3 regions of the Streptomyces sp. NPDC060031 genome follow, and region 3 is predicted to be linked to each of the others. Evidence: riboswitches for the same ligand, from Rfam matches in the RefSeq annotation. Region 3 holds a riboswitch; each other region holds the start of a gene.
What was found. Region 3 has a riboswitch for thiamine pyrophosphate ahead of ACFWB8_RS06655 (thiamine ABC transporter substrate binding subunit). Riboswitches for the same ligand answer to the same signal wherever they lie in the genome.
Positions count from the first base shown of each region.

Region 1: linked by a shared signal. The riboswitch ahead of thiC (phosphomethylpyrimidine synthase ThiC) and the one ahead of ACFWB8_RS06655 (thiamine ABC transporter substrate binding subunit) in region 3 are both predicted to bind thiamine pyrophosphate.
Region 2: linked by a shared signal. The riboswitch ahead of thiO (glycine oxidase ThiO) and the one ahead of ACFWB8_RS06655 (thiamine ABC transporter substrate binding subunit) in region 3 are both predicted to bind thiamine pyrophosphate.

Region 1 covers NZ_JBHWVM010000091.1:128-6,411, forward strand. The annotation lists gene ACFWB8_RS30195 (aldo/keto reductase) at 1-1,019, opposite strand, end outside; gene thiC (phosphomethylpyrimidine synthase ThiC) at 1,141-2,925, opposite strand; TPP riboswitch at 2,920-3,063, opposite strand; gene ACFWB8_RS30205 (YibE/F family protein) at 3,178-4,518, shown strand; gene ACFWB8_RS30210 (SsgA family sporulation/cell division regulator) at 4,652-5,101, opposite strand; gene ACFWB8_RS30215 (IclR family transcriptional regulator) at 5,198-5,944, opposite strand; gene ACFWB8_RS30220 (DUF5326 family protein) at 6,235-6,284, opposite strand, start outside.
Region 2 covers NZ_JBHWVM010000009.1:39,355-50,240, forward strand. The annotation lists gene ACFWB8_RS05810 (phytoene desaturase family protein) at 1-113, shown strand, start outside; gene ACFWB8_RS05815 (hypothetical protein) at 107-1,045, opposite strand; gene metF (methylenetetrahydrofolate reductase [NAD(P)H]) at 1,097-2,011, opposite strand; gene thiE (thiamine phosphate synthase) at 2,081-2,731, opposite strand; gene ACFWB8_RS05830 (Rv2175c family DNA-binding protein) at 2,848-3,213, opposite strand; gene ACFWB8_RS05835 (NAD(P)/FAD-dependent oxidoreductase) at 3,328-4,548, opposite strand; TPP riboswitch at 4,628-4,740, shown strand; gene thiO (glycine oxidase ThiO) at 4,738-5,919, shown strand; gene thiS (sulfur carrier protein ThiS) at 5,916-6,128, shown strand; gene ACFWB8_RS05850 (thiazole synthase) at 6,134-6,928, shown strand; gene pknB (Stk1 family PASTA domain-containing Ser/Thr kinase) at 7,145-9,061, shown strand; gene ACFWB8_RS05860 (deoxyribonuclease IV) at 9,070-9,933, shown strand; gene ACFWB8_RS05865 (DUF4396 domain-containing protein) at 10,010-10,498, shown strand; gene ACFWB8_RS05870 (sulfite oxidase-like oxidoreductase) at 10,518-10,886, opposite strand, start outside.
Region 3 covers NZ_JBHWVM010000010.1:84,667-95,552, forward strand. The annotation lists gene ACFWB8_RS06615 (LOG family protein) at 1-819, shown strand, start outside; gene ACFWB8_RS06620 (hypothetical protein) at 924-1,835, shown strand; gene ACFWB8_RS06625 (hypothetical protein) at 1,936-2,541, shown strand; gene ACFWB8_RS06630 (ferredoxin) at 2,611-2,901, shown strand; gene ACFWB8_RS06635 (NAD(P)/FAD-dependent oxidoreductase) at 2,898-4,292, shown strand; gene ACFWB8_RS06640 (cytochrome P450) at 4,306-5,559, shown strand; gene ACFWB8_RS06645 (ABC transporter ATP-binding protein) at 5,556-6,581, opposite strand; gene ACFWB8_RS06650 (ABC transporter permease) at 6,581-8,197, opposite strand; gene ACFWB8_RS06655 (thiamine ABC transporter substrate binding subunit) at 8,257-9,354, opposite strand; TPP riboswitch at 9,436-9,545, opposite strand; gene rlmN (23S rRNA (adenine(2503)-C(2))-methyltransferase RlmN) at 9,604-10,716, opposite strand; gene ACFWB8_RS06665 (phosphatidate cytidylyltransferase) at 10,810-10,886, opposite strand, start outside.

The sequences.
Region 1 (6,284 bases), on a different contig from region 3:
CGCCGCTGCGCGGCATCCGCCAGAGCCGGCGGGCGCCAGACCCCGTCCGGGCGGTAGAGATTCCGGCCCGGCTCCACGATCTCGTCGATCCGGTCGAGCACATCGTCGTCAAGGACCAGGCCGGCGCCCTTGACCAGCCCCTCCAACTGCTCCATGGTCCGCGGCCCGATGATCACCGAGGTGACGGCGGGATGCGCCACGGGGAAGGCCACGGCCAGCTCCGGCAGCGTGCAGCCCATGGAGTCGGCGAGCTCGACGAGCTGCTCCACGGCCTCCAGCTTCGCGACATTCCCCGGGATCGCCGGGTCGAAGCGCGCCGGCGTCAGCGCCGCCCGACCCGAGGAGAGGTCCACGGGCCCCCCGAGCCGGTACTTGCCGCTGAGGAATCCGGACGCGAGCGGGCTCCAGGTCAGGACGCCCATCCCGTACCGCCGGGCCACCGGCAGCACATCGGCCTCGATCCCACGGGCCAGGATCGAGTACGGCGGCTGCTCGGTCCGGAACCGCGGCAGCGCCCGCCGCTCGGCGACGTGGTGCGCCTCGACCAGCTCCTCGGCCGGAAAGGTCGAGCAGCCGAAGGCCCGGATCTTCCCCGCCGACACGAGGTCACCGAGAACGGACAGCGTCTCCTCGACGTCGGTCCCGTGGTCGGGCCGGTGCACCTGGTAGAGGTCGATCCAGTCGGTGTCGAGCCGCCTCAGGCTGTCTTCCACGGCGCGCACGATCCAGCGCCTGGAGTTGCCGCTCCGATTGCGCCCTTCCCCCATCTGGAAGTGCACCTTGGTGGCGAGCACGACATCGTCCCGCCGCCCCTTGAGCGCCTTCCCCGTGATCGTCTCGGACTCCCCGCCGGAGTACATGTCGGCGGTGTCCACGAAGTTGATCCCGTGGTCGAGGGCAGCGTGGATGATCCGCACACACTCCTCGTGATCGGGGTTGCCCACGGCTCCGAACATCATCGTGCCGAGGCAGTGCGCACTGACCTCGATGCCGGTCCCGCCCAGAATTCGGTATCGCATGCTCATGCGGCCGCACTCTAGGAGTTGAAGTGCACTCCAGATCAAGCTTTTTCGCTCCGGACGGCAGTGAGCGGTGGCGGCCCCGCCGGGCCGCCACTGCTCACGAAAAGGCCGTCCGCGATCAGTCGGCGAGCGGGAGGTAGACCCGGTTGCCCGCGGCGGCGAACTCCGCGGACTTCTCCGCCATGCCCGCCTGGATCTCCTCGGCCTTCAGGTCTCCGCCGTGCTCACGGCGGATGTCCTGGGAGATCTTCATCGAGCAGAACTTCGGCCCGCACATGGAGCAGAAGTGCGCGGTCTTGGCCGGCTCGGCCGGGAGGGTCTCGTCGTGGAACGCGCGGGCCGTGTCCGGGTCGAGGGCCAGGTTGAACTGGTCCTCCCAGCGGAACTCGAACCGCGCGTCCGACAGCGCGTCGTCCCACTCCTGGGCGCCCGGGTGGCCCTTGGCCAGGTCCGCGGCGTGCGCGGCGATCTTGTACGTGATGACGCCGGTCTTCACGTCGTCGCGGTTCGGCAGGCCCAGGTGCTCCTTGGGCGTGACGTAGCAGAGCATCGCGGTGCCCCACCAGGCGATCATCGCGGCGCCGATGCCCGAGGTGATGTGGTCGTAAGCGGGCGCGACGTCCGTGGTCAGCGGGCCGAGCGTGTAGAACGGCGCCTCCTCGCAGATCTCCTGCTGGAGGTCGATGTTCTCCTTGATCTTGTGCATCGGGACGTGGCCCGGGCCCTCGATCATCGTCTGCACGTTGTGGCGCTTGGCGATCGTGTTGAGCTCGCCCAGCGTCTTCAACTCGGCGAACTGCGCGGCGTCGTTGGCGTCCGCGATGGAGCCGGGGCGCAGGCCGTCACCGAGCGAGTACGTGACGTCGTACGCCGCGAGGATCTCGCAGAGCTCCTCGAAGTTCGTGTAGAGGAAGTTCTCCTGGTGGTGCGCCAGGCACCACGCGGCCATGATCGAGCCGCCGCGCGAGACGATGCCGGTCTTGCGGCGGGCGGTCAGCGGCACGTACGGGAGCAGCACACCGGCGTGGACCGTCATGTAGTCGACGCCCTGCTCGGCCTGCTCGATGACCGTGTCCTTGTAGATCTCCCAGGTCAGGTCCTCGGCCCGGCCGTCGACCTTCTCCAGCGCCTGGTAGAGCGGCACGGTGCCGATCGGCACGGGCGAGTTGCGCAGCACCCACTCACGGGTGGTGTGGATGTTGCGGCCGGTCGAGAGGTCCATGACCGTGTCGGCGCCCCACTTGGTCGCCCATGTCATCTTGTCGACCTCCTCCTCGATCGAGGAGGTGACCGCGGAGTTGCCGATGTTGGCGTTGACCTTCACCAGGAAGCGCTTGCCGATGATCATCGGCTCGATCTCCGGGTGGTTCACGTTCGCAGGAAGCACCGCGCGACCTGCGGCGATCTCCTCGCGGACGACCTCGGGGGAGACGTTCTCGCGGATGGCGACGTACTCCATCTCCGGGGTGATCTCGCCCCGGCGGGCGTACGCGAGCTGGGTGACGGCGGCGCCACGGCCCCGACGGGGCTGGCGCGGGCGGCCCGGGAAGACCGCGTCGAGGTTCTTGAGGCCACCGCGGGGCGAGGTGTGCTTGATGCCGTCGTCCTCGGGGCGCGCGGGGCGGCCCGCGTACTCCTCGGTGTCGCCGCGGCCGATGATCCAGTTCTCGCGCAGGGGCGCCAGGCCCCGGCGGACGTCGGTCTCGATCTGCGGGTCGGTGTACGGACCGGACGTGTCGTAGAGCGTCACGTCCTTGCCGTTGGTGAGGTGGACCTGGCGGACCGGCACCCGGATGTCCGGGCGGGAGCCCGCCAGGTAGCCCTTGTGCCAGCCGGGCTGGCTCTCGGTCTGGCCGTCGGCGTCCTGGCTGACGGCAGGCGTGCGTGCGTCCTGAATGGTCATGAGACCTGATCTCCCTACGCCGGCATTACCCGGTAACAGGTTCGGCGGTCGACGCAGCCTTTTCCCGTACGCATTTCCCGCGCGTACGGTGATCAGCGCCCTCTCAGCCCGGTGCTCCGAGCTCCCGCGTTGTGCAAAGGTGCCCCCACGCTAGCGTCATGTGTGGCGTGCTGAACAGTGGGCCCCCTCATCTGTTGCGATGATCTGCTGGTGACGTCCTCGCCGCAGACCCCCACCGAGCACACCGCCCCCATGGCTCATCCAGGTCACGCCGACCATGCGCATGCGGACCCCGGGCACTCGCACGGACATTCCCACGGCCACGGCCCGGCGGCCCCGGTCTCGAAGCACCTGCGCAAGGTCATCGCGGCCGTGTTGATCCCCTTCGCCGCCGCCGTCTTCATCGGCATGGTGGTGCTCTGGCCGGGCGGCGCCCCCGCCCACGAGCGCTCCGGCGTGGGCTTCGACCGCCAGACCCAGCAGGGCAAGGTCGTCTCGCTGTCGCAGGTCGACTGCAAATCGGTCAACGCCTCGCAGGTACCGCCCACCGGCGACACCTCCACACCCGAGGGGCGCGAGGCGCAGGCCGCACAGACCGGCGAGTGCAAGAAGGCCACCGTCGAGGTCGCCACCGGACCGGACAAGGGCCGCACCTTCGTGGAGATCGTCCAGCCGGGCGCGCCGCGGCAGTTGAAGGATGGTCAGGACGTCGTGGTCGCGTACGCGCCGGACGCCCCCCGGGACCTCCAGTACTCCGTGATCGACGTGAACCGCAAGCTCCCGATGGCGCTGTTGGCCGGCATCTTCGCCGTGGCCGTCGTCCTGGTCGGCCGGATGCGCGGGCTGTTCGCGCTCATCGCGCTCGTCGTCAGCTTCGCCGTACTGACCCTCTTCATCCTCCCGGCGATCCTGCAGGGCTCGAACCCGCTGGTCGTCGCGGTCGTCGGGGCCAGCGCCATCATGCTGATCGCGCTCTACATGTGCCACGGGCTCACGGCGCGTACGTCGGTCGCCGTCCTGGGCACGCTCGTCTCACTGTTGCTGATCGGCCTGCTGGGCTCGCTGTTCATCGACTGGGCGTTCCTCAGCGGCAACACCGACGACAACACCGGGCTGATCCACGGGCTCTACCCGGGCATCGACATGAGCGGTTTGCTGCTCGCGGGAGTGATCATCGGATCGCTGGGTGTGCTCGATGACGTGACGGTCACCCAGACCTCGGCGGTCTGGGAACTCCACCAGGCCGACCCGGCGATGGGCCCCCGTGGTTTGTACCGGGCGGGCATCAGGATCGGGCGGGACCACATCGCCTCGGTGGTCAACACACTGGTTCTGGCCTACGCGGGTGCCGCGCTGCCGCTGCTGCTCCTCTTCTCGATCGCCAACAGCAGCATGGGATCCGTGGCCAACAGCGAGCTGGTCGCGGAGGAGATCGTGCGAACCCTCGTGGGCTCGATCGGCCTGGTGGCCTCGGTGCCGGTGACAACGGCGCTGGCCGCACTGGTGGTTTCTGCCGACCGACCGGGATCCCCGGGCGACGCGGTGGCTTCGGGGCCGGCCCGCGGCGGCCGGGGCCGGCGTCGCAAGCGCTGAACGAGGTGGTTCCCGCTGCGCGGACCGGCGGCACGGCTGGTCAGGCCGCACGCACCGCCCGTCGTACGGGAGCGGCAAGGCGGTGCACTCAGCGCGTCGGCACGCTGAGCCGGCGGTGCGGTGCGTCCGGCGGTCAGCCCGCGTTCTGTTCGTTCTGCCGGGACTCGGCCAGGATCTTGCCGAGCTCCTCGTCCAGGTTCTCTTCGAAGTCGCCCAGGTTTCGTTCCTGACCGAGCGGAACCAGTCGATCGGTGCGGTCGAGGAAGGCGACGAGCGGCGCCGCGCTGGCACGGAACAGTGCCCGGTCGGCCCCGACCTGGAGCCGGATGTGGACGTCCGACAGCTCATCCGGATGGGTGGGGGCGATGTGCACATCGCCGTCACCGCACGGCTTGTTGATGCCGTCCAGCAGTAGTTCCCGGCCGAACGCCCATGTCACGGGCGCATCTCCGGGCAAGTGGAAGGTCAGGCGGATTGCGTAGGGGTCACGAGCGTCGTACCGGAGCTCCACCGGGATCCGGAACGAGAGCTCCTCGGAAACGAGGAAGCTCATCATGACCTCTGCCTGTACCGACTCGCGCATGCGTACCCCGCTGTTGTGGAAGTGGCCAGGAATGATCCCCCAGGGCCCTCTTGACAAGAGTGGTGGAAGCGCCAGCAGATCACAAGGAGTGAGTTTTCAGATACTGATAGAGAACGAGAGGGTGCTCAACAGCGCGCCTACTTCACTCCGTAGTCGATCGACCGCATAGAGCAACCGGGCTTCTTGATGCAGGGGAAGGGAAATGGCCATGGTTGCGGCGGTATCGCCGGCGGTGATCGGAATGGCCGCACACACCGTGCCCAGTACATATTCCTGACGCTCTGTCACCGGTTGCATCCGGCCCATGGCACCGATGCGCTCCTCCAGGGTCCGCATATCGGCCACGGTGTATTGGGTGACCGCCTGGACGGGGTGGCGGTCGAAGTGGTCCTTGCGCGTCTTCTCGCCGAGCTGTCCGAGCAGGCACTGCCCGATGGCGTGCGCGTGGCCGGTCGCACGGAAATCGGCCGACTCTTCGCAGGCCGGGTGGGCCGGGGTGTCCGATACGCCCACGACCTCGATCTCACCCTCGCGGTAGACCGCGAAGTAGACGGGCGCCTCGACCGCGTCGCGGAAGTGCGCGAGGGAGTCGAGGATCATGCTGCGACGTTTCTGCTGGAGCCCGCCGCCGGCCAGCCGCCCCGCGGCGTCACCCAAGACGAACACACCGCTCTCCCGGCGCAGGTAGCCCTCGTGGGTCAGGGTTCGCAGGAGGTGGTACGCGGTGGGAAGCGGGAGCCCGGCCTCGCGCGCCAGTTGCTTCGCCGGAGCTCCCTCGCTATGGGAACCCGCCGCTTCGAGCAGCCTCAGCGCCCTTTGCACCGAACCGATCAGAGTCGGCACACCGGCATTGCGAACCGGAGACAAAGCTCACCCCCAGGCGTGGCGGCGGGCCGTGGGGGCCCGCCCTGCGGGGGCCGCCCCCGCGCGTGCCGTGGCTCCTGGGGGTCGTGCTCGGCGAGTTGCTGTACATCACCGCAGGTCAGGGCGGTGATACCGGCTTTCGGGCCCAGGTGGCGGCACAGATTGCCACTCTATCCGCCGATTCCCGCAGTGTGAGCGGTTTGGGGTGTCACGTTCCCTCACCTGGGTTAATCCCGTTACCGGCCGGCTTGCGCCGTTCTAACACTCGCCTACCACTCGCCAGAGGAGGACTTCGAGCTCCTGCCGCTGAACTTCTTCA
Region 2 (10,886 bases), on a different contig from region 3:
ACCTCGCGGGCGGCTGGGCGCACCCCGGCGGCGGGCTGGCGCACGCCGGGATGACGGGGGCCCTGGTGTCCGGGCTGATCGTGGAGGGCGCGGAGTTCCGCGGCTCTCAGTAGCGGTACTGCTCGTACTCGCCGGTGTACGGGTACCCCTGCTGCGGCTGCCGGCCAGGCTCCTGCTCGGGGTAGGGCCGGCCGTACTCGTCGGTGGACCGCTGCTGCGGGACCCAGACCCCGCCGGGCGGGGTGTCCATGGAGTACTGCTGTTGCTGCGCGGCCGCGTACGGGTCGGGGGTGTACTCGGCGTAGGGGGCGTAGTCGTACGGCTGCTGCGGGGCGACGCCGCCGCCGGTGCCGATGTACGGGTCCGAGTAGGCGGCGTAGACCTGCTGTTCGCCGCCCGTCTGGTAGCCGGAGTCGTAGTCGTACCCGCCGGAGCCGCCCTGCCCCTGGGGGTCGTAGTACGCGGCGTACTGGTGGGAGTCCTGCTCGGCCGTGGTGAACGGCGAGGCGAAGGCCGCCGTGTCGGCGGCGGGCGCGAAGCTCTGGATCCCGTACGACCCGGTGTCCTCGGGCAGTGGCTGCGGGCTGTAGAACTCCCCGGCCCCGGCGGACGGGGCGTCCGAGGGGTTCGGGGCGTCCGAGACGTCGGAGGCCTGCTGCTCGGCCGCGGATCCGTCCTGGTCCGTGTCCTCGGGCCCGTACTCGAGCGCGGTGACCCGCAGCGCGGGCTGGGGGCGCGGACCGCCCGCCGCCCGGCGGCGCCGGGTCGGCGGCTGCACTACGGGCACACCGCCGCGGCGCAGCGCCCAGCCGGCCTCGAAGCCCTTGCGGAAGGAGAGCGTCACCAGGATCTGGCCCACGGCGAACGCGGCCGCGCCGGCCGCGATGACGAGCACGGACGGCAGCACCACGCCCGCGACCACGCCGAGGAAGCCGGCGAAGGCGAGCAGGCGCCAGCGCAGCCGGGCCTTGTACTGCATCAGGACCTCGGCAAGCAGCCACAACGCGACGAACCCGAACGCGGTGTAGAGGACCGTCATTCCCATGCATGGCCCCTCTCGGTACGGCTGACCGCCCAGGAAACGGGGGCCGGCCGATCAGGCCCGCTGGTGCAGACCCAGATTCTCGTAGATCTCGAGAGTCGCCGTGGAATTGTTCAGCGTGATGAAGTGCAGTCCCGGGACACCCTCGGACAGCAGCCGCGCGCAGAACTCCGTGGCGAACTCGATGCCAATGGAGCGTACAGCGGCCGGATCGTCCTTGACGGCGAGCATGCGTTCTTTCACATCTGCGGGGAAGACCGCGTTACTGAGTTGCGGCAGCCGGTCGAGCTGCTTGATCGCCACAACAGGCATGACCTCGGGGATGATCGGGGTTTCGCAGCCCGCCTTTTCGACGCCGTCGCGCAGCCGCAGATAATTCTGCGGATCGAAGAACATCTGGGTGATCGCATAGTCGGCGCCCGCACGGCACTTGTCCACGAAGTGCCGGATGTCCGTGTCCCAGTCGTCGGAGCGCGGGTGCATCTCGGGGAAGGCCGCGACGCCGACGCAGAAGTCACCCGACTCCTTGACCAGACGGACCAGGTCGGCGGCGTAGTGGACACCCTCGGGGTGCGCCACCCACGCGCCCATCGGGTCGCCCGGCGGGTCTCCGCGCACGACGAGCATGTTCCGGATGCCGGCGTCGGCGAACTGGCCGATCACATTGCGCAGCTCGGCGACCGAGTGGTCCACGGCGGTGAGGTGCGCGACCGGGGTCAGGGTGGTGTCGGAGGCGATCTGCTCGGTCGCCCGGACGGTGCCGCCGCGGGTGGAGCCGCCGGCTCCGTACGTGACGGAGACGAAGCTCGGGGATACCGCCTCGACCCGGCGCAGCGCGTTCCAGAGGTTGCGCTCGCCCTTCTCCGTCTTCGGGGCCCAGAACTCGAAGGAGTAGGAGCGCCCGGACGCGAGGAGGTCGCGGACCGTGTGTGCGCGATCCGACCAGGTGGAGGAGGTACCAAGGGCCATACGGGCAGGTTAGACGCGGCCCGGCGGACACCGAAGCCCGGTCCATCCCTTGGACACGTTTTTGGACACTCAGCCGCTTGCGCGGGCGCGGACCCGCTTGGCGAGGTCGGCCGCGGCCGCGCCCGGGTCTGAGGCCTCGGTGAGGGCGCGGACGACGACGACACGGGTGGCGCCGGCGTCGAGGACCTCGTCCAGATTCGTACCGTCGATCCCGCCGATGGCGAACCAGGGCCGGTCCTGCGCCAGCGAGGCGGCGTACCGGACGAGGCCGAGGCCGGGGGCGTGCCGTCCGGGCTTGGTGGGGGTCGGCCAGCAGGGGCCGGTGCAGAAGTAGTCCACCCCCGGCTCGGCGACGGCGGCATCGACCTCGGACTCCGCGTGGCAGGACCGGCCGATCAGCACGCCCGGGCCGAGGACGGCGCGGGCGGCGGGGACGGGGATGTCGCCCTGGCCGAGGTGCAGTACGTCGGAGTCGATGGCGTGCGCGACGTCGGCGCGGTCGTTGACCGCGAGCAGCCTGCCGTGCCGGCGGGCCGCGTCCGCGAAGACCTGGAGGTGCTCCAGCTCCTCGCCGGCCTCCATGCCCTTGTCCCGGAGCTGGACGATGTCCACGCCGCCGGCGAGGACCGCGTCGAGGAACTCGGGGAGGTCGCCCTGCCGCTTGCGGGCGTCCGTGCACAGATAGAGCCGGGCGTCGGACAGCTGGGCGTTCGCGGACATGGGTACCCCCGGGTGGTAAGCGGTGCAAGCAGTGCGCGGTGTACGGGGGGACGGCGCGGCCGCCCCGCCCGTACACCGCGGTTGGATCGTGTCTCAGCTCGGAGCGCTCGGAGCGCTCAGAGGGCGAGCGCCTGAGCGCGGCGCTTCACCTCCGTGCCGCGATTCTCGCTCAGCGCCTGGGCGGGGGTGCCGGGCAGGGTCGGGTCCGCGGTGAACATCCACTCCAGGATCTCCGCGTCGGAGAAGCCGTCGTCGCGGAGCACGGTCAGCAGGCCGACCAGGCCCTTGACGACCTTGTCGCCGTCGATGAAGGGAGCGGGTACCTGCAGGGAGCGGTTCTCGCCGCGGCGCACGGCGAGCAGCTGACCTTCCTTGACCATCTGGCGGACCCGGGTCACTTCGATGTCGAGCATCTCCGCGATGTCGGGGAGGTAGAGCCAGGCGGGGACAAGGGCGTCGATCTTTGCGTCAATCTCGGTCACGGGCACAAGCCTGCCATCTCGGACTCGCCCCCGGTACCCGAGCCGCCCCGTCCGGGTTCCCCCGGCTCTGTCCCGGCCCTCTCGCGGCCCCCCCTCGCGGCTCCTTCCGGGTGACTACGCGGTCGCCGCCTTGAGGGGGACGGCGGGGTCGGCGACCTTGGCCGGGTCGACCGGGGTCGCCGATCCGATCAGCTTGCGGCCCTGGGCCAGGTCGCGCGGGCGGCCCACCGCCAGCACCGCCACCAGCGCGCCGTCCCGTACCCAGCACACCGACCAGGTCGGCTCCGCCGGATCGCCGCGCCACAGCATCGCGTCGGCCCCGCCGTGGTGGCCGGCGTACTGCACGAACCGCCCGAACTGCTCCGACCAGAAGTACGGCACCGGGTCGTAGACCCGTACGGGCTCCCCGGCCAGGATGTTCGCCGCGACGACCCGGGGGCCCTGCAGCGCGTTGTCCCAGTGGTGCACGAGCAGCCGGGCCCCGTACCGCCCCGACGGGAAGGACGCGCAGTCGCCGACCGCGTACACCCCGGGCAGGGAGGTCCCGAGGTGGGCGTCCGCCGTCACCGAGCCGTCCGCGCCCCGCTCGATCCCCGTCCCCGCCAGCCAGGCCGTCGCCGGCCGGGCGCCGATGCCCACGACCACCGCGCCGGCCGCCAGCTCCCGGCCGTCCGCGAGCAGCACCCGGCCGGACTCCACCGAGGCCACCTTCGCGCCGGTGACCAGTTCGGCCCCGGCCTGCGCGTACCAGTGCGCCATCGGGGCCGCGACCTCGGCCGGCAGCGCTCCCGCGAGGACCCGGTCGGCCGCCTCCACCACGGTCACGGCGCAGCCCGCCTCGCACGCGGCCGTGGCGAACTCGGCGCCGATCCAGCCCGCCCCGACGACGACGATCGCCGGCGCCGAGGCCAGTACGGGCCCCAGCCGCGCCGCGTCGTCCAGGGTGCGCAGCAGGTGCACCCCGGGGACGCCCTCCGAGCCGGGCAGGGTCACCGGTTCGGCGCCCGTCGCCAGCACGAGCACCCCGTACGGGACGGGGCCCGCCTCGGTGTCGAGCAGGCGCTCGGCGGCCCGCAGCCCGGTGACCGTCGTCCCCAGCCGCAGCTCGATGCCGAGCGCCTCGAAGTCGATGTCGAACGCCGAGTCCTCGGCCTTGCCGAGCAGCACCGCCTTGGAGAGCGGGGGGCGGTCGTAGGGCTGGTGGGGCTCGGCGCCCAGCAGGGTGACGGGTCCGGTGAAGCCCTGTTCGCGCAGGGCAACCGCCGTCTGCACCCCCGCCATTCCGGCGCCCACTATGACGACGCCGCTGTCAGTCTCTTCCGTCTGGTCGCTCACGCCGCCCACATTAGGGGGTGTCGGGTGAGACGCGGAGGCAGGCTTACCCGGCCGTCGGCGGCGGGGTTAGTCTGGCCACCGTACCTATCGCGGGAGTCCGGGCGCACCGGGCTGAGAGGGAGGCTGGCCGGCCTCCGACCGTACGAACCTGATCCGGGTCATGCCGGCGAAGGGAGGGGCTGGACGCCCATGCACTCATCTCGTAGAAGTCCGGGAGCGGGATACGACGTCCTCGTCATCGGGGGCGGGATCATCGGCCTGGTCACGGCCTGGCGGGCGGCCCGTGCGGGTCTGCGCACCGCGCTCGCCGATCCGGCGCCCGGCGGCGGCGCCGCCCAGGTCGCGGCGGGCATGCTCGCCGCCGTGACCGAGCTCCACTACGGCGAGGAGACCCTGCTCGGGCTGAACCTCGCCTCGGCCGCCCGCTATCCGCAGTTCGCCGCCGAGCTCGCCGACGCGAGCGGCGGGCTGGACATCGGCTACCGGGCCTGCGGCACCCTCGCCGTGGCGCTCGACGCGGACGACCGCCTCCACCTGCGCGAGCTGCACGCCCTGCAGCGTCGCTGCGGCCTGGAGTCACAGTGGCTGACCGGGCGCGAGTGCCGCCGCCTGGAGCCGATGCTGGCCCCCGGTGTCCGCGGCGGACTGCGCGTGGACGGGGACCACCAGGTGGACCCCCGCCGGCTGGCGGCGGCGCTGCTGGCCGCCTGTGAGCGGGCCGGCGTGAGCATCCACCGGGCGGCCGCGGAGCGGCTGCTCGTCACCGCCGACCGGGCCCGGGGGGCGCGGCTGGACGACGGTACGGAGCTGCTCGCCGACCAGGTGGTGCTGGCCGCGGGGTCGCTCAGCGGCCGGCTGGCGGGCGTACCGCCGCAGGTGGTGGCTCCCGTACGGCCGGTCAAGGGCCAGGTGCTGCGCCTGACCGTGCCGGCCGCCTGCGCGCCGTTCCTGTCGCGGACCGTACGGGCCGTCGTGCGGGGCAGCCACGTCTACCTGGTCCCGCGCGAGAACGGCGAGCTGGTCATCGGCGCCACCAGCGAGGAGCTCGGCTGGGACACCACCGTCACCGCCGGCGGGGTCTACGAGCTCCTGCGCGACGCCCACGAGCTGGTGCCCGGCATCACCGAACTCCCGCTCACCGAAACCCGGGCGGGGCTGCGGCCGGGCTCGCCCGACAACGCGCCGCTGCTCGGCCCGACCGAACTGCCGGGCCTGCACCTGGCCACCGGGCACTACCGCAACGGGGTGCTGCTGACCCCGCTCACCGGGGACGTCATGGCGGAGCTGCTGACCACCGGCGAACTCCCGGAGATCGCACGCCCCTTCACCCCGCGCCGTTTCGCCCTCACGCCTCAGGAGTCCTGCGCATGACCGTCTCCGTCTCCGTCTCGGTCAACGGCGAGGCGCGCGAGGTCGCCGCCGGGACCACCCTCGACACGGTGGTCGCCGCGCTGACCACCGCCCCGGCCGGGGTCGCGGCCGCGCTCAACGAGACCGTGGTGCCGCGCGGGCAGTGGCCCGCCACGCCGGTGGGCGACGGCGACCGGGTCGAGATCCTCACCGCGGTCCAGGGGGGTTGAGCGGCATGGCTGACGACGCTTTCCTGCTGGGCGGCCGCACCTTCTCCTCCCGCCTGATCATGGGTACGGGCGGGGCCCCGAGCCTGGACGTGCTGGAGCGGGCGCTGATCGCGTCCGGTACGGAGCTGACGACGGTGGCCATGCGCCGCCTGGACCCCACGGTCCAGGGATCCGTCCTCTCCGTCCTCGCGAAGCTGGACATCGCGGTCCTGCCGAACACCGCGGGCTGCTTCACGGCGGGCGAGGCCGTGCTGACGGCTCGGCTGGCGCGGGAGGCGCTGGGTACGGACTGGGTCAAACTGGAAGTCGTCGCGGACGAGCGGACGCTCCTGCCGGACGGGGTCGAGCTGCTGGACGCGGCGGAGGTCCTGGTCGACGAGGGCTTCACGGTGCTGCCGTACACGAACGACGACCCGGTCCTCGCACGCAAGCTGGAGGACGTGGGCTGCGCGGCGATCATGCCGCTCGGGTCCCCCATCGGCTCGGGAATGGGGATCCGCAATCCGCACAACTTCGAGCTGATCGTGGAGCGGGCCGGTGTTCCGGTGATCCTGGACGCCGGGGCCGGGACGGCGTCGGACGCCGCCCTCGCGATGGAGCTGGGGTGTGCGGGCGTCATGCTGGCCTCGGCCGTCACCCGGGCCCAGGTCCCCGCGCTGATGGCGGCGGCCATGCGGGACGCCGTCTCGGCGGGGCGGCTGGCGCACCGCGCGGGCCGCATCCCGCAACGGCGCTTCGCGGCCGCCTCCTCCCCGGCGGAGGGCCGCGCCACCCTCGACCCGGAACGCCCGGCTTTCTGACCCGGCGGCGGCGCGGGCATCAGCCACATCAGGCCCCGCCTTGCAATTGAGGCGCGGGTCCGGGCGGAGCCCGCGGCGCAGCCCGCTGCGCAGCCCGCGGCGCAGCCCGCGGCGCAGCCCGCTGCGGGGCCCGCCGTGGGGCCCGGACGTCACAGCTGGGCTCCAAGCCGCACCGCCCGGACCGAGCCGGCGCGACGCGCTCGTAGAATCGGCCGGGTGGATACGACCCTGGATGACCCCATCGTCGGGCGCGTGCTCGACGGCCGCTACCGCATCGACGCCCGCATCGCGGCCGGCGGCATGGCCACGGTCTACCGGGCCGTCGACACCCGCCTGGACCGCGTCCTCGCCCTGAAGGTCATGCATCCGGCCCTCGCCGCCGACGCCGCCTTCGTCGACCGGTTCATCCGCGAGGCCAAGTCCGTCGCGCGCCTCGCCCACCCCAACGTCGTGGCCGTCTTCGACCAGGGCACGGACGGCCCGTACACGTACCTCGCCATGGAGTACGTCTCCGGCTGCACCCTGCGCGACGTGCTCCGCGAGCGCGGCGCGCTCCAGCCGCGCGCCGCGCTCGACATCCTCGAACCCGTCCTCGCCGCGCTCGGCGCCGCGCACCGGGCCGGGTTCGTGCACCGGGACATGAAGCCCGAGAACGTCCTGATCGGCGACGACGGCCGCGTCAAGGTGGCCGACTTCGGGCTGGTCCGGTCCGTGGACTCCGTCACCCACACCACCGGCTCCGTCCTCGGCACCGTCTCCTACCTCGCCCCCGAGCAGATCGAGAACGGCGTCACCGACACCCGCGTGGACGTCTACGCCTGCGGTGTCGTGCTGTACGAGATGCTGACGGGCACCAAGCCGCACACCGGCGGCTCCCCCGCCCAGGTGCTCTTCCAGCACCTCAACGAGGACGTCCCGCCCCCGTCGGCCGCCGTCCCCGGGCTGCCCGTCGCCCTCGATCAGCTCGTCGCGACCGCGACCGCACGCAAGCCCGAGCTGCGCCCGTACGACGCCGCCGCCCTCCTCGGCCTGGCCATCGACGCCCGCGCGCAGCTCAGCGACGCCGAGCTGGACGCCGTACCGCCGCAGGCGCGGGCCGAGGAGCGGACGGCCACCGAGGACCGCACCAGTGTGATCCCCCGCACGGTGGCGGACCGGCACCAGCCCGTGCACCACACGTCCCGGCTGGCGATGCCGCCGGCCCAGGACCGGCCGCAGGCCCCGGCCTCGCGGCGGCAGCGCCGCCCCCGCCGCGGCACGCTGCTCGTCATCGCGGGCGTCCTGCTCGCCCTCGGTCTCGGCACGGGCGTCTGGTACATCAGTGCCGGTCAGTTCACCAAGGTCCCCAACCTGCTCGGCAAGACCGAGGAGCAGGCCAAGGCCCAGCTGTCCGCCTCGGGCCTGGGCGTCAAGCGGGTCGACCGGAAGTTCAGCGACGCCTTCGACCGCGGGACGGTGATGAACACCGATCCCCCGGGCGGCAGGCGCATCCGCGGCAACGGTGCGGTGGTGCTCACCATCTCCCGCGGTCCCCAGGTCATCTCGGTGCCCGATCTCAAGGGCAAGCCGCTGGAGGCGGCCAAGGCCGAGCTGACGGCGGCCGGGCTGGCCCCCGGGATTGTCACGCAGGCCTTCAGCCAGGACGTCGCCCAGGGCTCGGTGATCGGCTCCGACCCGGCGGGCGGCCAGAAGCGCGCCCCCGACACCGCGGTCTCGCTCGTGGTCAGCAAGGGCCGGCCGGTGCCGGTCCCGAACGTGACCGGCAGGCCCGTGGACCAGGCCCGCGCGGCCCTGGAGGGTCTCGGCCTGAAGGTGGCCACGGCCCCCGAGCAGGTCAATTCCCCCTCCCCGGCGGGTACGGTCGCGGGCCAGTCGGTCGGCTCCGGTACCCAGGCCGCCGCCGGTGACACGGTGACGCTCACCGTGTCCAAGGGCCCGCGCCAGCTGCCGGTGCCGGACGTGACCGGCCAGGACGTGGACACGGCCCGCAAGGCACTGGAGGCGGCGGGCTTCAAGGTGAAGGTGGACCGGCCCTTCCTCTCCTTCAGCAACACCGTGGACTCCCAGTCGGTACCGGGCGGCCAGAACGCCCCCGAGGGCGGCACCATCGTCATCAGGACCAAGGGGCTGTAAGCGCAGTGATACGCAATCCAGTGGGCGGGCACGTCCCCGTCGCGGGCGGCCTCGCCTCGGTCGGGCTGACGTACGCCCGCGAGATGGGCGCCGAGGCCGTGCAGGTCTTCGTCGCCAATCCGCGCGGCTGGGCCACCCCGGTCGGCAATCCGGCGCAGGACGAGCTGTTCCGCGAGCAGTGCGCGGCCGGGTCGGTGCCGGCGTACGTGCACGCCCCGTACCTGATCAACTTCGCCTCGCACACCGAGGCGACGGTGGAGAAGTCGGTGGAGTCGCTGCGGCACTCGCTGCGCCGGGGCCGGGAGATCGGGGCGCGCGGGGTGGTCGTGCACACCGGCTCGGCGACCGGCGGCCGACCGCGCGAGGTGGCGTACGCACAGGTCCGGGAGCACATGCTGCCGCTGCTGGACGAGCTGACGCACGAGGACGACCCGTTCCTGCTGCTGGAGTCCACGGCCGGGCAGGGGTCCTCGCTGTGCTCGCGGACCTGGGACTTCGGCCCCTACTTCGAGGCGCTCGACCACCACCCGAAGCTCGGGATCTGCCTGGACACGTGCCACATCTTCGCGGCGGGGCACGACCTGGCGGAGCCGGGCGGGGCGAAGCAGACGCTGGACCTGCTGGTGGAGACGGTGGGCGAGGGCCGGCTGAAGCTGGTGCACGCGAACGACTCCAAGGAGGGCGTGGGCGCCCACAAGGACCGGCACGCGAACATCGGCCAGGGTCACATCGGGCGGGAGGCCTTCGCCGAGCTGTTCACGCATCCCTCGATGGAGGGCGTCCCGCTGATCATCGAGACACCGGGCGGCAAGGAAGGACACGCGGCGGACGTGGCCCTGCTGAAGGAGCTGCGCGACCTCCGGCGACCCTGAGGAATACCCCAGGGGGGTATATGGTTACGTCAAGTCGACGGAACCGCCCTCCGGCGTTTCCCCTCAGGGGGTAGTCATGGATCACGAACACCACACACACCACGAGCAGCACGGGCACGGCACCGCCGAGGTCAGCTGGGCCACGGCCGCGCGGGCCACCCTGCACTGCCTCACCGGGTGCGCCATCGGCGAGGTGCTCGGCATGATCGTCGGCACCGCGCTGGGCTGGGGGAACCTGCCGACGATGATCCTCGCGATCGTCCTGGCGTTCCTCTTCGGTTACGCCCTCACCCTGCGCGGGATCCTGGCGGCCGGGGTGGACTTCCGTGCGGCCGTCCGGGTGGCGCTGGCGGCGGACACTCTTTCGATCGCCGTCATGGAGCTGATCGACAACGGCGTGATCGCCGCATGGCCGGGCGCGATGGACGCGCACCTCTCGGAGCCGCTGTTCTGGATCGCGCTCGCGGTCTCGCTCGCGCTCGCGTTCGTCGTCACGACCCCGGTCAACAAGTGGATGATCGGCCGCGGCAAGGGCCACGCGGTCGTCCACCGGTACCACCACTGAGATCGGACGAGCCGAGGGCTCAGAGCTCGGGGCCCTCCCCCGGCTCCTCCTGGTACGAGTAGCGCTGCTCGCGCCAGGGGTCGCCGATGTTGTGGTAGCCCCGCTCTTCCCAGAAGCCCCGCCGGTCGGCGGTCATGTACTCGATGCCGCGGACCCACTTGGGGCCCTTCCAGGCGTACAGGTGGGGGACCACGAGCCGCAGCGGGAAACCGTGCTCGGCGGTGAGCAGTTCACCGCCCTGATGGGTGGCGAAGAGGGCCCGCCCGGAAGCGAAGTCGGCCAGCCGCATGTTGGAGCTGAAGCCGTACTCGGCCCAGACCATCACATGGGTGGCCTGCGGGGACGGCGGTGCGAGGTCGAGGATCCTGTGGGTGAGCACACCGCCCCA
Region 3 (10,886 bases):
CTGTTCGCCGGACTGCCGGACGGCTACGAGTCCACCCCGGACGCCCAGGCGTACGGCTGGTTCCAGGAGACCAAGGCCGACGGTGACGTCTTCTCCTCGATGCTCCGCTCCATCCACGACAACGCCATCTGCGACGCCCTCGACGAGCACCTCGCGGGCGCCCGCGTCGTCGGCGTGATGGGCGGCCACGCGATGGCCCGCGGCGGAGCGGAGTACCGGGGCGCGGCGGAACTGGGCCGGGCGCTGAGCCGCTCCGGGCTCACCGTCGCCACCGGCGGCGGACCGGGCGCGATGGAGGCGGCCAACCTGGGCGCCTATCTGGCCCCGGCGCCGGACGAGGCCCTCCCGGAGGCGCTGGACATGCTGGCCAAGGCCCCGTCCTTCGCACCGTCGGTCTCCGACTGGGCGCAGGCCGCCTTCGCCGTACGCAGCCGCTGGCCCGGCGGCGGCGACTCGGTGGGCATCCCGACCTGGTTCTACGGGCACGAGCCGCCGAACGCCTTCGCGGGCCACATCGCCAAGTACTTCGCGAACGCCACCCGCGAGGACGGGCTGCTGGCCCGGTCCAACGCGGGCGTGGTCTTCCTGCCGGGCGCGGCGGGCACGGTGCAGGAGATCTTCGACAACGCGACCCCGAACTACTACGGGTCCCGGGGCGAGCCGACGCCGATGATCCTGGTGGACCGCGCGCACTGGACGGAGCACCTGCCGGCCTGGCCGCTGCTGCGGGCGCTGGCGGCGGGGCGTCCGCTGGAGTCCCGGATCGCGCTGGTGGACTCGGTGGACGAGGTGCCGGCGGTACTCGCCTCGATGACCTGAGGTCCACAGGCAACTTCCCGGCCCGTTCGCACGTCTGGCATAGGTACGCAAAACCCGCACGTAAACCCGCACGTAAAACCTGCCAGACGTGAACGGAGCCCTCGGTGCTCATAGGCCTGCTGACCGCAATCGCGGCGTCCATCTGCTACGGCACGGGGTCCGTCCTGCAAGCCGTCGGCTCGCGGCGGGCGGCCCGGATGTCGCCGGCCTCCGCCGGGGTGACGGCGCACGGCGGGCCGAACCTGTCGTCGACCGCGAAGGCGGCGATGACCTGGGAGTTCATCGTCGGAACGATCCTGGACTTCGTGGGCTTCGCCCTGGGCGCCCTCGCGGCCCGGCTGCTGCCGCTGTTCCTCTCCCAGACGGTGATCAGCGCCAACCTGGTGATCACCGCGGTGCTGAGCGTGAAGCTGTTGGGGATCCGGCTGACCCGCAAGGAATGGACGTCGATCGGGGTCGTCTGCACGGCCCTGGTGCTGCTGGCGACGGCGGCCGGCCACGAGGGCGGCCACCACGCCCCGATGTCCACCCACTGGTGGCTGCTCGCGGTGACCGTACTGATCATCGTCGGCGGCACGGTGGCCGTGCGGTTCCTCGGCGCCCGGGCGGCGATCCTCGCGGGTCTGCTGTCGGGGCTGGCCTTCGGCGCGCTCGGCGTCGGCGTCCGCATCCTGAACGGCATCGACCCCTTCGACCCGGCCGCGCTGCTGTCCGACCCGGCGCTCTACGCCATCCTGATCGCGGGCATCGGCGGCATGTACCTGCACACCGTGGCGCTGCAGATCGGTTCGGTGAACGGCGCGACGGCGGCGCTGGTGGTGGGCGAGACGGTACTGCCCGGCGCGATCGGCGTGCTCTGGCTGGGCGACGCCGCCCGCCCCGGCCTCGCCTGGCTCGCGGTCCTCGGCTTCGTCCTGGCCGTCGCCGGCGCGGTGGCGGTGGCCTGGTACGGCAACCACGACGGCGCCGAGGCGCAGACCGGAGCCCCCGAGCCGGCCCCCGTCCCGGTCCCGTAGCCGAAGGGTCCGGGGGAAGGCTCCCTCACCCCCTTGGCCGTTCCCGATGGCGGGCGCGCGGCAGCTGTCGCTTGCTGGACGGGGGAGAGAGCGAGGGGCCATGGAGCCGACGAGCGCACGGCTGCGCACACCCCGGGCCGCCGGAACGGCCGGGATCGCCTTCGCGGTACTGCTGGCGGCGGCGATCGTACTGATGCGGCTCGCCATCCCCTCGGGCGACGGCGCCGATGCGGCCGTCGATCCCGACAAGCGCTGGGCGGTGCGGGTGGCCCTGGAGATCGTGCCCTTCGCCGGCATCTGCTTCCTCTGGTTCATGGGTGCCGTGCGCGCGCACGCCGGGGAGGCCGAGGACCGGTTCGTGGCCACCGTCTTCCTGGGCAGCGGCTTCGTCTTCGTCGCGACCCTGTTCGTCGCCGCCGCCGCTGCGGGCACCGTCCTCCAGGAGAGCGCGGACGCCGGTTTCGGCCGCCAGTACGCGTACACGGTGCTCACGACCTACGCGATGCGGATGGCAGCCGTGTTCGTCTTCGCGACCTCGACCATCGGGCGCCGACTCGGGATCTTCCCTCGCCCGCTCGCCCTGCTGGGCTATGTCACGGGACTGGTCCTGATCCTCGTGGGCTCCGGGATCCCCTGGTCCGAGCTGATCCTGCCGGCCTGGGCGCTGGTCGTCGGCCTGCATGTCCTGCGGGTCGGCATGAGGTAGCGCATGCTGGACGCGAGGGGACGGGACGGGGGAACGGGGATGATCGGGCCACGGAAAGGCTGATCCCTCATGAGGCTTGTCGTCGACCTGAACCGCTGCCAGGGATACGCGCAGTGCGCGTTCCTCGCTCCCGACGTCTTCGCCATGCACGGCGACGAGTCGCTGCTGTACGACCCGGAGGCGGCCGCGGAGCAGCGCGAGAACGTCGCGCGGGCCGTCGCCGCGTGCCCGGTCGGGGCCATCCTGCTCGAAGCCGAGGGCGCCGAGGATGCCGATGACGCCGGGGCCGCCGGGGCCGCCGGGGCCGCCGGGGCCGCGGGCGAACTCGCGGCGGCGGCGATCCCCGGAGGTGCGCCGTGAGCGGCGACGGAACCCTCGAGCGCCTCAAGCGCGACGGCCGCATCGTTGTCGTGGGCGCCTCCCTGGCGGGCCTGCGGGCCGCCGAGACCATGCGCGAGAAGGGCTTCGCGGGCTCGCTCACGCTGATCGGGGACGAACCGTACGAGCCGTACGACCGGCCCCCGCTGTCCAAGCAGGTGCTGCTGGGCAAGGCCACCGCGGACCGTACCGCCCTCCCCCGCCGCCGGGACCTGGACGCGACGTGGCGGCTCGGGGTCCCCGCCACCGGCCTGGACATGGCGGCCCGGCGGGTCCGGCTCGCCGACGGCGACGAGGTGGAGTACGACCGGCTGCTCATCGCCACCGGCGTACGGGCCCGGCCGTGGCCGAACGAGGAGGAAGGCGCGCTGGAGGGCGTCTTCGTCCTGCGCACCCGCGACGACGGCGCCGCCCTGGAACGCAGTCTCGCCGCCGGCCCCCGCCGGGTGCTCGTCATCGGGGCCGGCTTCACCGGGTCCGAGATCGCGTCCGCCTGCCGGGAGCGCGGCCTGCCCGTCACCGTCGCCGAGCGGGGCGCCGCGCCCCTGGTCGGCGCGCTCGGCGGGGTCATCGGGGAGGTCGCGGCCGACATGCACCGCGAGGCCGGCGTGGACCTGCGTACCGGGGTGATGGTGACCGGGCTGGAGGGCGACCCGGCCGGACGGGTCCGCGCCGCCCACCTGTCCGACGGCGCCACCGTCGAGGCGGACGTGGTGGTCGTCTCGCTCGGCGCGCAGCGCAACACCGAGTGGCTCGCCGGGTCCGGGCTGGGCGCGGGACCCCGCGGCATCGCCTGTGACGCGGGCTGCCGGGCCTTCGACATCCGGGGCATCGTCACCGACGACATCTATGTGGCGGGTGACGTGGCACGCTCCCCGCACGCGCTCTTCGGCTACCAGTTCCTGTCACTGGAGCACTGGGGCAACGCCGTCGCCCAAGCCGAGACGGCGGCGCACAACATGCTCAGCGAGAGCGCGGACCGCCGCCCCCACATGTGGGTGCCGGCCTTCTGGTCGTCCCAGTTCGGCGTGAACATCAAGTCGGTCGGCGTGCCGTCGATGGGGACCGAGATCCTCATCTCGCAGGGCTCGCGCGACGAGCGCAGGTTCACCGGCGTGTACGGCTACCAGGGGCGCGTCATCGGCGCCGTCACCTTCGACCAGTCCCGGTGGCTGCCCTTCTACCAGCGGCTCATCGAGACGACCGCGCCGTTCCCGCTGGACTTCGCCACCGTGGACCGCAGACCGGAGGGACACAAGCCGATGTCCGCGGACTTCCCGGACCCGTCAGTGCCCACGCACGGCCCGACGATCACCCTGAGCGGTTACTCGCCGGCCGACCGGCGGATGACCTTCACCCCCGCGCACCACTGAGCGAGGACCTGCCATGACACAAGCCATCCTGCGGGAGATCATCGACTACGCGAACCGTGCCGATCCGTATCCGTTGTACGAGGAGCTCCGCAAGACGCCGGTGTCCCACGAGGGCGACGGGCCGTACGTCGTCAGCACCTACTACGAGATCCAGAGCCTCCTCCACGACCCCCGGATCAGCTCCGACCGCCGCAATCTGACCTCGAAGGAGGGTGACCCGCTGGCCCAGGCCGAGGAGGAGGAGACGACGCTGCCGCCCGCCTTCCTCAACCTCGACCCCCCGGAGCACGACCGGCTGCGCCGGATGACGAACCGCCCGTTCGGGCCGCCGCACTCCCCGCACCGGGTCCACGACATGCGCGGTGAGCTCGGGGGCATCGTCTCCGGGCTGGTGGACGGCATCGTCGCCGCGGGAAACGGTGACGGGTTCGACCGGATCGACCTGGTCGACCAGTTCTCCTACCCCTTCCCGGTCTCGGTCATCTGCCGGCTGCTGGGCGTGCCGCCCGAGGACGAGCCGCGTTTCCACGTGTGGGCGGACGCCCTCGCCGCGAGCCTGGACCCCGACCCGGACGCCGATCCCTCGCAGCGGCACAAGGGCTCGACCGATGTGCGGATGGAGCTCGGCATGTACCTGGCCGGGCTGATCGAGGAGCGCCGCAAGAGCCCCGGCGACGACATGCTGTCCCACCTGGCGACCGCGGAGGGGCCGGACGGCTCGATGACGACGATGGAGGTGCTCAGCACCTCGGCGCTGCTGCTGGTCGCCGGCCACGAGACCACGGTCAACCTCATCACCAACGGGATGCTGACCCTGCTGCGCCACCCGGACGTGCTCCGGCGGCTGCGCGAGGACCCCGCCCTGGCCGTCCCCCTCGTCGAGGAGTTGCTCCGCTACGAGCCGCCCGTCCAACTGCTGCCCCAGCGCAGCACCCTCGCCGACATCGAGGTCGCCGGGGTCTCCATCCCCAAGGGTGCGTCCCTCTGGCTGATCCTGGCCTCCGGCAACCGCGACCCGCAGCGGTACGAGGACCCGGACCGCTTCGACCCGGACCGTACGGACATCCAGCACCTCGGCCTCGGCAGCGGCATCCACAGCTGCTTCGGGGCGCCGCTGGCCCGGCTGGAGGCCCAGCTGGCGCTGAGCGAACTGGCCCGCCGGCTGGAGAACCCCCGGCTCCTGGAGGACCCGCCGCCGTACCGCCAGAACGCGGTCCTGCGCGGCCCCCGCCACCTGCCGATCGCCTGCGACGGCATCCGCGACTAAGGGGTTCCGGGGAGCACGACCACCTCGGACGGGGCGAACGCGACCGCGACCCGCTCCCCCACGGCCGGCGCACCGGCCAGCTCGCACTCGGCCTCCAGCACCGGTCCCGCCTCCGGGCGCAGCAGCAGTGCGACGTGCGTGCCGCGGAAGGTGCGCGAGACCACCTCGCAGCCCAGGCCGGCCGCGGCGAGCACCACGCCCGCCGGCCGGATCAGGACCAGCCGCTCCCCCTGCGGCGACCCGGCCGGCACCGGGACCTTGCCCCAGGCCGTCGCGGCGGCCCCGCCCGACACCGTCGCCGGGACCACGTTCTCGAAGCCCAGGAACCGCGCCACGAACTCGGACGCCGGCCGCTGCCACACCTCCAGCGGGGTCCCCGCCTGTGCGATCCGCCCGTCCCGCATCACCACCACCCGGTCGGCCAGCGCGAACGCCTCGCCCTGGTCGTGCGTGACGGCCAGCACGGTGGTCCCCAGCCGCGAGAACAGCCCTTGGAGCTCCACGACCAGCCGCTCGCGCAGCCCCCGGTCCAGCTGTCCCAGCGGCTCGTCGAGCATCAGCAGCCGCGGTGACGGGGCCAGCGCCCGCGCCAGTGCCACCCGCTGCTGCTCGCCACCGGACAGCGAGGCCACCGCCCGGCCCTGGGCTCCGGGGAGCCCGACCAGCTCCAGCAGCTCCGCGACCTGGGACGCGTACGCGCCCTTCGAGGAACCGCGCATCCGCAGGCCGAACGCGACGTTCCCGGCGACGTCCCGGTGCGGGAAGAGCTGGTGGTCCTGGAACATCATGCCGACCCCGCGCCGGTGCACGGGCACGCCCGCCTGGTCCGCCCCGCCCAGCAGGACCCGGCCTTCGGCGACCGGCTGGAGCCCGGCGACGACCCGCAGCAGCGTCGACTTTCCGCTGCCGCTCGGCCCCAGCACGCAGACCGTCTCGTGCTCGGCGACCTCCAGGTCCACGGAGTCGACCACCGCGCGCTCACCGAAGCGGACCGACACCCCTTCCAGCCGAAGCAGCGTCATCAGAACTCTCCCGAGGTCTTGTCGGGTCGCAGTCGCTCCAGCACCAGCAGGGACACCGCGCACACCAGCATCAGAATCGTGCTCAGGGCCATCGCCTGCCCGTAGTTCATCTCCCCCGCCCGCCCCAGCAGCCGCGCCACGGCCACCGGCAGCGTCGGGTGGTCCGGCCGGGCGATGAAGACGGTCGCCCCGAACTCGCCCAGCGACACCGCGAAGGCGAACCCGGCGGCGATCAGCAGCGCCCGCCGCACCAGCGGCAGGTCCACCTCCCGCCACGCCCGCAGCGGCGACGCGCCGAGCACGGCAGCCGCCTCCCGCAGCCTCCCGTCCACCGCGCGCAGCACCGGCAGCATGGTCCGTACGACGAACGGGACGCCCACCAGGGCCTGCGCCAGCGGCACCAGGATCCACGAGGTCCGCAGATCCAGCGGCGGCTCGTCCAGGGTGATCAGGAACCCGAAGCCCACGGTCACCGCCGACACCCCGAGCGGGAGCATCAGCAGCGCGTCGAAGCCGCGAACGAACCGGCCGCCCCGCCGGGTCAGCGCCGCGGCCGCGAGCCCGCCGATCGTCAGGGCGATGGCGGTGGCGGCCAGCGCGTATTGCAGGGAGTTCCAGATCGCCTCCAGCGGCGGCACCAGGAAGGTTCCGCCGCCCGCGCCCACCTCCTGGAGCGCCCGGTAGAAGCCGAACCCGTATCCGCCGGGCGCGTCGAAGGACCGTTCCACCAGTACGCCCAGCGGCAGCACGATCAGCAGCGCCACCGTCAGCAGCACCGCGCCGAGCAGGCCGCGCTGCGCGAGCCCGCGCGGCCGGTGCGCGGTGCGCCCCGGATCCACGAGCCGCAGGGCGGTCTCCCGCTTGCGCACGGTCCGGGCGTGCACGGCGAGTACGGCCCCGACCGCCGCGAACTGCACCATCGTCAGGACCGCGGCCGTCGACAGGTCCAGGAGCTGCGCGGTCTGCCGGTAGACCTCGACCTCCAGGGTGGAGTACGAGGGCCCGCCCAGGATCTGCACGACGCCGAAGGAGGTGAAGGTGAACAGGAAGACCATCAGCGAGGCGGCCGCCACCGCCGGGGCCAGCGCGGGCAGCGTCACCCGCCGCCAGGCCGCGAACCGGCCGGCGCCCAGGACCCGGGCGGCCTCCTCCTGGCGCGGGTCGAGCTGCGCCCAGAGGCCGCCGACCGTCCGTACGACCACGGCGTAGTTGAAGAAGACGTGCGCGAGCAGGATCGCCCAGACGGTGGTGTCGAGCCGGATCCCCCACAGCTCGTCCAGCAGTCCGCCCCGCCCCACCAGCGCCAGGAAGGCGGTGCCGACCACCACGGTCGGCAGCACGAACGGCACGGTCACCAGGGCTCGCAGCAACTGCTTGCCGGGGAACTCGAAGCGCGCGAAGACGTACGCGGCGGGGAGTGCGATCAGGAGCGTGAGCGCGGTCGACGCGAGCGCCTGCCAGGTGGTGAACCAGAGCACGTCGGCGATGTCCGGCCGGGCCAGCACCTCGCCGACCCGGCCGAACTGCCAGCCCGTGTCCGTCTTCAGCCCGCGGCCGACGATCGCGGCCACGGGGTAGGCGAAGAACAGTCCGAAGAAGACGAGCGGCCCGGCCATCAGGCTCAGCCTGACGACCGTGGACCGCGCGCTCTCCTTCGGAGCACTGCTCACCGGTACTACTTCACGACGAGCGCGGACCATGTCTTGACCCACTGCTCACGGTTCTTCGCGATGGTGTCCGGGGCGACCGTCTGCGGCTTCTCGATCACGACACCGTGCTTGGTGAACAGCTCGGGCAGCCCGGCGTCCTTGACGACCGGGTTCACGAACATCTTGAGGGGCATGTCCTCCTGGAACTTCTTGCCGATCAGGAAGTCCAGCAGGGCCTTGCCGCCCTCCTCGTTCTTCGCGCCCTTGAGCAGGCCGGCGAACTCGACCTGGCGGAAGCAGGTGCCGGTGGCCACGCCCGTGGGGGCCTCGGCCGGCTGGGGCTCGCCGTAGAGCACCTCGACCGGCGGGCTGGAGGCGTACGAGACGACCAGCGGGCGGTCGCCCTTGGCCTTCTTGCCGCCCGCGGAACCGGAGAAGCGCTCGTTGTAGGCCTGCTCCCAGCCGTCGACGACCTCGACGCCATTGGCCTTGAGCTTGCTCCAGTAGTCCTTCCAGCCGTCGTCACCGTACTTGCCGACGGAGGCGAGGAGGAAGCCGAGGCCGGGCGAGGAGGTCGCGGCGTTCTCGGTGACCAGCAGGTTCTTGTACTCCGGCTTGATCAGGTCGTCCAGCGTCTGCGGCGGGGCGATCTTCTTGTCGGCGAAGTACGCCTTGTCGTAGTTGACGCAGATGTCGCCGGAGTCGACCGGGGTGACCCGGTGCTCCTTGTCGAGCACGTACTCCGGCTTGACCTCGCCCAGGCCCTTGGCCTCGTACGGCGTGAAGATGCCGTTGTCGAGGGCGCGCGAGAGGAGGGTGTTGTCGACCCCGAAGAAGACGTCACCGCGCGGGGAGCCCTTGGTGAGGATCTCCTGGTTCAGCGCGGCGCCCGCGTCCCCGGACTTCAGCACCTTGACGGTGTAGCCGCTCTGCTGCTCGAACTCCTTGAGGAGCGACTCGGTCACGTTGAAGGAGTCGTGGGAGACGAGGGTGACCGTCTTGGACTTCGGGGCCTCGCCGGCGCCGCCCGCGGACTTGTCCTCGGCATCGCCGCAGGCGCTGAGCGTGGTGACGCCCAGCGCGGTCGCGAGCAGGGCGCCCGCGATCTTCTTGGTGGTGCTCACTGGTGATTCCTCCTGGATGACCAGGAGAAGACGCGGCCCTGCCCGGCGCTCCGGGAGCGGCCGCCGGGCAGGGCGCAACAGCTTGAGTGATGACCGAACTTCCTACCCCGAATGACCGGGGCGAGGTTCAGAGGGTCTGCGGATGACGGTTACCGCACTCTCAGCGCTGTGGCGCTCCCCTGTCGGAATATGAAATTGGTTCGGCCACAGGGTACCTCGTGGCCGAATGCGAGCATTCTTGACCGGAATTTATCGCTCGGAGGCGGCGAGCTGTCCACACGCGCCGTCGATCTCCTGGCCACGGGTGTCCCGTACGGTCACCGGCACGCCGTGGCGGGCGATGGCCTCCACGAAGGCCTTCTCGTCCTCCGGGCGCGAGGCGGTCCACTTCGAGCCCGGGGTCGGGTTCAGCGGGATCAGGTTGACGTGTACGCGCTTGCCCTTGAGGAGCTTGCCGAGCAGGTCGCCCCGCCAGGCCTGGTCGTTGATGTCGCGGATCAGGGCGTACTCGATGGAGATGCGGCGGCCGGACTTCTCCGCGTACTCCCAGGCCGCGCCGAGCACCTCGCGGACGTTCCAGCGGGTGTTCACGGGGACCAGCGTGTCGCGCAGCTCGTCGTCCGGCGCGTGCAGCGAGACGGCGAGGCGGCACTTGAAGCCCTCGTCGGCGAACCGCAGCATGGCCGGGACCAGACCGACGGTGGAGACGGTGATCCCGCGCTGGGACAGGCCCAGGCCGTCGGGCTCGGGGTCGGTCAGGCGGCGGATGGCGCCGACGACGCGGTTGTAGTTGGCGAGCGGCTCGCCCATGCCCATGAAGACGATGTTCGACAGCCGGGCCGGTCCGCCGGGGACCTCGCCGTCGCGCAGGGCGCGCATGCCGTCGACGATCTGGTGCACGATCTCGGCCGTGGAGAGGTTGCGGTCGAGGCCGGCCTGGCCGGTGGCGCAGAACGGGCAGTTCATGCCGCAGCCGGCCTGCGAGGAGATGCACATGGTGACCCGGTCGGGGTAGCGCATCAGCACGGACTCGACGAGCGTGCCGTCGTGCAGCTTCCACAGGGTCTTGCGGGTGGTGTCGTCGTCGCACGAGATGTGCCGCAGGACGGACATCAGGTCCGGCAGCAGCTCCTGCTGGAGCTTCTCGCGGGAGCCCGCCGGGATGTCGGTCCACTGCGCCGGGTCGTGCGCGTACCGCGAGAAATAGTGCTGCGAGAGCTGCTTGGCCCGGAACGGCTTCTCACCGATCGCGGCAACCGCCTCGCGGCGCTCCTCGGGAGTGAGGTCGGCGAGGTGCCGGGGCGGCTTCTTGACTCCGCGCGGTGCGACGAAGGTGAGCTCTCCCGGAACGGGGCGGGCCATGGCAGGTACTCCTTGTAAGACGAAAGGCGCGCCGCAGAAGCAGCGCGCCTTCCAAGAGTAACCGCCCGGCCTGTACGGGCGCCTTCCCGCAGGTCAGCCGGTGCCGACGAACGCCGCCAGCAGCAGCCACACCACGGGCGCGGTCGGCAGGAGCGAGTCGAGGCGGTCCA